Celeribacter indicus: one gene and its partner. The protein of the gene in region 2 interacts with the protein of the main gene of each other region in a pairwise test. Links are inferred from orthologs where the notes say so. Each region holds a gene or a part of one and is shown on either strand. Other genes may lie near its edges. The genes, in order: rlmB and P73_RS08325.

Region 1 (3,164 bases), 1.7 Mb from region 2 along the record:
CCTCGATGGACCGGGACGGCACGCGGGCGGGGTTCAACATCCAGATGACCCGCACCATCGCCGATGCGGTGGACATCCCGGTGATCGCCTCGGGCGGGGTCGGCACGCTCGATCACCTCGTCGAGGGCGTCACCGAAGGCCATGCCAGCGCCGTGCTCGCGGCCTCCATCTTCCATTTCGGGGATTACACCATTGCCGAGGCCAAGGCCTACATGGCCTCGAAGGGCATTCCCATGCGGCTCAACTGAGGAACTCCCATGTCCGTTCTGCACGACCTCGAACAGGTGATCCTCTCGCGCAGGGGCGCCGATCCCGACAGCTCCTGGACCGCGAAACTCTTCTCCAAGGGCCCGGAGAAATGCGCCGAGAAATTCGGCGAGGAAGCGGTGGAGGCGATCGTCGCCGCCGCAAAGGGCGACCGCGACAACCTCACCTACGAGGCCGCCGACGTGCTCTATCACCTGCTCGTCATGCTCGCCGCGCGCGATATCGCCCTCGAGGACGTGCTCGGCGAACTCGCGCGCCGCCAGGGCCTGTCGGGGATCGCGGAAAAGGCCGGGCGCGGGGAGTGACCGCGGTCAGAGCCCGAGACGCGGGATCTCGATGGCCGGGCAGCGGTCCATCACCACTTCGGCGCCCTGCGCCCGTGCCAGCGCGGCCGCCTTCTCGTTGACGATGCCGAGCTGCATCCAGACGTATTTGAGGTTCTTGAGATGCTTCAGCGCGTCCTCGACGACCTCCGGCACATCCTCGGAGCGGCGGAAGATGTCCACCATGTCCACCGGCTCACCGACCTCCGCGAGGGAGGCGACGACCGTCTGGCCGAAAAGCTCCCGGCCCGCCTGACCGGGATTGACCGGGATCACCTTGTAGCCGCGCGCGGCCAGAAAATTGCCGACCCCGTGGGAGGGCCGCTCCGGCCGCGGGCTCGCCCCCACGAGCGCGATCACCTTGGTGTCGCGGAGGATCCGGGCGATGTCGTCGTCTGTGAGCAAATCAATATGGGTCATACCGACAAGATAGAGGAAATCGCGACAGAAAAAAGCCCAGGCACGAAGCCTGGGCGAAGTTTTGGAACGAGGGACAGTGAGAGCGACGCGCGTGTTCCAAACTGCGCGTCTCGTGACTATAGATAGGGAGGCCGCCCCCGGCGAAAAGGGCGTGTAAGATAAACGTGAACACAACGTTAACTTGTCGCGACATGCGCCCTACCGGCGCGAGGCCGCATAAAGTGCCACCGCCGCGGCGTTGGAGACGTTGAGCGAACCGAAATCGCGGGCGAAGGGGATCTTCACGAGCCGGTCCACCGTCTCGCGCGTCTTCTGCCTGAGCCCCGGCCCCTCGGCCCCCAGCACGAGCGCCACCGGACGCCCGGCGAGCGCCGTGACCGCCGTGTCGATCGTCTCCTCCGCCGTCCCGTCGAGCCCGAGACAGACGAAGCCCATCCCCTGCAACTCCACGATCGTCTCCGACAGGTTGCGCACGCGCAGGTAGGGCTGGCGCTCGAGCGCGCCCGAGGCGGTCTTCGCCAGCGCCCCGGTCTCGGGCGCGGCATGGCGCGCGGTGGCGATCACGGCCTCTGCGCCGAAGACCTCGGCCGAGCGCAGGATCGCGCCCACGTTATGCGGGTCGGTCACCTGATCGAGCAGAACGACCGTCGGCGCCCCCTCGCCCGCCGAGAGGCAGACTTCGGCCACCGAGCCCCATGTCAGCGGCTTCACCTCGAGCGCCGCGCCCTGGTGTACGGAGCCGGGATCGAGCGGCGCGTCGAACCGCCGCGGATCGACGATCTCCGGTGCGATCCCGCTCGCCGCGATATCGGCCCCGAGCTTGTCGAAGGCATTCTTCGTGACCACAAGCCGGAGCCTCTCCCGCGCCGGATTGCGCAGCGCATCACGCACCGCGTGCAGCCCGAAAAGCCACACCGTCTCCTGCGCCGCGCGGCGCTTCTGCTGTTCCTTCTCGATGACCCATCTGGGCTTCTTCATGGGGTGCACTTTCCGGTCTGCCGATCCTCCCCTACCTGCCGAAAGGAAATGGCGAGCACAAGCGATTTTCCTGTTGACGCTCCCACCCCGCAACGGTATCCACCGCCCCACACAAGCGAAGACGCTTCGCGATGTGGGCGACGAGCTGCAAGGTGCGGCAGCGGACTGTAACTCCGCCGAGGAGACTCATGCCTGGTTCGATTCCAGGGTCGCCCACCACTTTCAAAACATTGAGTTTTTTGGCTTTAACGCCGAAGTGGCGGCCACTGCCGCTTTGACCCGTGTAAGCACTATGTAAGCAAAACAGTTAGAAAAGCGCCAACTTAGACACTAGGTTGTGGGTCAACGGGTGTAGCGGCAGGTTACTTTTTCAATTTGTTCGAGGAACAGACCTTCGAAGCTGGCGCGGCCATATTTCGTAGAGCCAAAACTGGTTCCGACCGGCTGCCCGGCATCATCGAACGCAACGCATAGAACCGGAACCATCTTGCTCCCGACAATCTCGAACACAGTGCCGGAGTAGGTGCTGCCGTGCTGTTCAATCCCACGTATCACGATGATGTCTTCATTTGATTCAATACAGACTGTGTCAGCCAACGATATTGAGGCCCACAGGGTGACGACGAAGAAAATCACTAAACGCAACATGATGCCCTCCTCAGGCGATACCGACTTTCGGAGAATGCTATGCGATCAGCCTACGCTGAGGAAGCCCTGTTCAGAAAGGAGGTGTTGGCGGGAACGGCGCTGAACCTCTGCAATGCGCTCACGCGTAGACCACCCAAATGTTGCCGCCCTCGTCCACAAGGATATTCCCGTCTTCATCGACAAGGATCACCGCGCTAGGGACGTAGGGCTGCGCCCAAAGGGGCATCGGGCGAAATGAGAAGGCCGTACTCATGGTCGGGGCATCACTGTTTTGCGGTGTGAGGCATGGCGGCGGCGCTGGGCTTCCGCAATGCGTTCGCGCCCGGCGGCTGTCTTCGGGCCAGTGGACAGGCCACCGTGTAGCCTGCACCGCTTCGAACCGTGCACCGGGCGGCACTGGCACGCGCCGCCCGACCTAGTCTTTGCACCACAAACCCACATTAGCGGGCCTGCACACTGCGAGCGCTGTAATCGGCTGCAACATGCTGCACTTTGCGTGCCGCCCGGGTCAGCATCTCAGTGAGTTCG
Region 2 (3,176 bases):
GGTTTCCTCCCGGCGAAACCGTCTGTTCCCCATGGGTGGCGTTACACCGCCGCCACGCAGCTGGCGGATGCCGGCCTCGACAGACGCGACATCCAATCCGTCACAGGACGCAAAACGCTTGCAATGGGGCAGAAATATACTGCGCATGCCAGCCAGAACGCGGCGTCCAGGAGGGCGCAGATGGCTCGGGAACAGACCAAAAACATAACGGGAAAGTGCTAACAAAGTGCTAAACGCAGCCGAACCTCCGTCCAGAGCCGGCGCCGCGATGGCGATTTTTCCTTTAAGGTCAAAGTGGTGCGGGTGGAGGGACTTGAACCCCCACGCCTTGCGGCGCCAGAACCTAAATCTGGTGCGTCTACCAGTTTCGCCACACCCGCATCGGGTCCGTGGATAGCAAACGGGCAACGCCTGTGCCAGACGGAAAGTGTCGGTCACAAAAAATCCTACGCGTTAACCCGATCTTGCCATATTCTGCCGAAAATACTGAGGCAGACAGTCAGAGGCCCCGACATGACCGAGAACGGCAGCGGGCACGGGAAGGCGACGAGGTGCGGGCGCAGGGCGCCGGCGGCGTTTTCCGTGCAGGATATCCTTGCGAATTTCACCGGCGGCCTGCCCGTCGGGACCGAGGTGATGACCGCGGAGGGCTGCCTTCCGGTCGAATATCTCGAACCGGGGGATCGCGTGGTCACCCGCGGCGGGTTGCGCGTGCTGCGCGACATCGACACGCCCGCGCCGGGGCGGTTCAGGCTCGTTTTCGACCGCGCGGAGGTCGTCTATGCGGGCGGCATCCAGGTGATGAGCGACAGCGGCCTGCCCTTTGCCGCGTGAGCGGCCGCCTTTTGCGAGGGTGATGCGTGAAAATGCGCGCGAAGCCGGCCCGAGAAAGGGGCGTGCAGGCGCCGGGCGTGGCCAGGCGGGTGGGAGGCCACGCGCGGGGCGCCGGGCGGGACTGTGTTTTCGAGTATTTGGGGCAGCAAAAAGCCTGTGGCGGAGGGTCAGAGGCCGAGGGTGCGGAAGACGGTCGGCAATTCCTCGGGCAGGTCTTCGGCGATCAGGCCGGGGCCGAAGCTGTAGGCGGCTTCGACATGGAGCCAGGCGGCGGTTTCGGCGGCGTGATCCGGGGCGAAGCCGCGTGCGAGGAGGCCCGCGATCAGCCCCGCGAGCACATCGCCCGTGCCCGCCGTGGCGAGCCAGGGCGCGGCGCGGTCATAAACAGCGGCGTTGACGGAGCAGCGGCCATCGGGTGAGGCAATGACCGTATCGGAGCCCTTGAACAGCACCGGACAGCCCGCACGTCTGGCGGCGTCGCGCGTGGCGTCCACCTTGCTATAGGCCGGGCCTTTGGTTGGCGGCTCTGCGAGCCTGGCGGCGATGTCGGGGAACAGGCGCTCGAATTCGCCCGCATGGGGGGTGAGCACGCATCTGTCATGAAGGGCGGCAAAGGCGGTTTCGCCTTCCGCGAGTGCCGTGAGCGCGTCGGCGTCGAGCACCGTGGCGCGATGGGCGGCGAGCACACAGGGCAGGAATTCCCGCGCGCGGTCGATGCCGAAACCGGGGCCGAGGCAGAGCGCGGTGAGGCGTTGGTCGGCGAGCACGCGGGTAAGGGTTTCCGGCGTGTCGATTTCCCGGAGCATGATGGCGGTGAGCTGGGCGGCGACCTCGGTGACGGCCGCATGCGGTGTGCCGAGGGTGACGAGTCCCGCGCCGACGCGCAGAGCCGCGCGGGCCGCGAGACGGGCGGCGCCGGTTTTGCCGGAAAGACCGGAGAGGATCAGGGCGTGGCCGTGGGAATATTTGTGTTGATCTGCGCGTTTTCCGACGTCGGGGCGCAGCCCGTGCCCCCTCAGGACGGCGGCATCGACCTGCCGAACGGGCGGCGCGCCCGTGACGCCGCCCCACAGACCGATATCGGCCACGACGAGCTTGCCACATAGCTCCGGCCCCTCCCCCAGATACTGCCCGAGCTTGGCGCGGTGGAAGGTCACGGTGAGATCGGCGCCGAAACAAACGCCGCTGCGTTTCGTGGGGTCGGTCTCCTCCGCGCCCTGGGCCGAGAGAACCCGGCCGCTGTCGGCACAAAGGCCGCTCGGCACATCGACGGCGACGATCCTGTCGATATAGGGGGCGCGCGCCCCTGAGAATATGTTGTTGTATGCCTCCAGCACATAGGCGCCGAGCGCCTCGGCATGGTCGTCGTCGAAAGGCCGTGTGAGCCCGGTGCCGAACAGGGCATCCACGCAGAGATCCGCCTGAAGGAGGGGCTCGACCCAGGCGCCGGTCTTTCGAAGCTCGCTTACGGAGCCCAACTCCGCCCAGCGCCCGTAATTCACCGTCGCATCCGGCGGGAGCTTTGCCGGATCGCCATAGAGAAACACCTCCACCTCCCAGCCGCGTTGTTTCAGCAAACGCGCGATGACAAAGCCGTCGCCGCCGTTGTTGCCGGGACCGCAGAGGACAGTCGCCCTATGAGAAGAGCGGGCAAGTTCGGGCCATTCCTCGAAAACCGCGTCAACGACGCCCTGTCCTGCGCGCTCCATCAGGTCGAGCCCGGTGACCGCTCCGCGGTCGATCACGGCGCCTTCGATGGCGCGCATTTGGGCGCTGGTCAGCAATTCTGCCATGTCTTGCCTCTAAAGTTTTCATTTCGCCCCTTATCACGCCACTATGCACAAATTATAATCACATCGATGCGAATCCCGTGAGCGTTTCCGGCTGCGCCAGCCTAGCTGATTGTCGCCGGAAATGAGAAATGGTCTGACGGGTCGCGAACAGAGACTAGGGAGTCGAAGGTCCATGAAAAAGATCGAAGCGATCATCAAGCCCTTCAAGCTCGACGAAGTGAAAGAGGCATTGCAGGAAATCGGCGTGCAGGGTCTTTCCGTGGTCGAGGTGAAAGGGTTCGGGCGCCAGAAGGGGCACACGGAGCTGTACCGCGGCGCGGAATATGTCGTGGATTTCCTTCCGAAAGTGAAGATCGAGGTGGTGCTTGCCTCCGATCAGGTCGACGGCGCGATCGAGGCGATCATCGCCGCCGCGAAGACCGACAAGATCGGTGACGGCAAGATCTTCGTCTCGCCTGTCGAACAGGCGATCCGTATCCGCACGGGCGAGTCCGGGCTGGACGCGCTGTAAGGGACGGCGCGGGATCCGGGAAACCGCTGCCGCCCGCG

What was found.
Region 1: the proteins of P73_RS08325 (region 2) and rlmB interact in binary tests that used the Escherichia coli proteins (3 or more experiments, as listed by UniProt). The link is inferred for Celeribacter indicus from one-to-one orthologs.

Annotation. Positions count from the first base shown.
Region 1 is NZ_CP004393.1:3,306,525-3,309,688, forward strand. Bases 99-2,948 are described here. They hold rlmB (23S rRNA (guanosine(2251)-2'-O)-methyltransferase RlmB), read right to left. Parts: upstream 1,989-2,948; coding sequence 1,209-1,988; downstream 99-1,208. Other genes in these bases: hisF (imidazole glycerol phosphate synthase subunit HisF), read left to right, coding at 99-248; P73_RS16295 (phosphoribosyl-ATP diphosphatase), read left to right, coding at 258-572; P73_RS16300 (CoA-binding protein), read right to left, coding at 579-1,010; P73_RS16315 (hypothetical protein), read right to left, coding at 2,331-2,636; P73_RS26680 (HGGxSTG domain-containing protein), read right to left, coding at 2,886-2,948. In the rest of the region: more of hisF, read left to right, coding at 1-98; more of P73_RS26680, read right to left, coding at 2,949-3,077; P73_RS16320 (hypothetical protein), read right to left, coding at 3,077-3,164. UniProt on the Escherichia coli protein: Specifically methylates the ribose of guanosine 2251 in 23S rRNA.
Region 2 is NZ_CP004393.1:1,649,965-1,653,140, reverse strand. What follows is about bases 315-3,176. They hold P73_RS08325 (bifunctional ADP-dependent NAD(P)H-hydrate dehydratase/NAD(P)H-hydrate epimerase), read right to left. Parts: upstream 2,628-3,176; coding sequence 1,002-2,627; downstream 315-1,001. Other genes in these bases: P73_RS08320 (P-II family nitrogen regulator), read left to right, coding at 2,800-3,138; P73_RS08330 (Hint domain-containing protein), read left to right, coding at 514-834. Outside these bases: P73_RS24840 (hypothetical protein), read left to right, coding at 61-222. UniProt on the Escherichia coli protein: Bifunctional enzyme that catalyzes the epimerization of the S- and R-forms of NAD(P)HX and the dehydration of the S-form of NAD(P)HX at the expense of ADP, which is converted to AMP.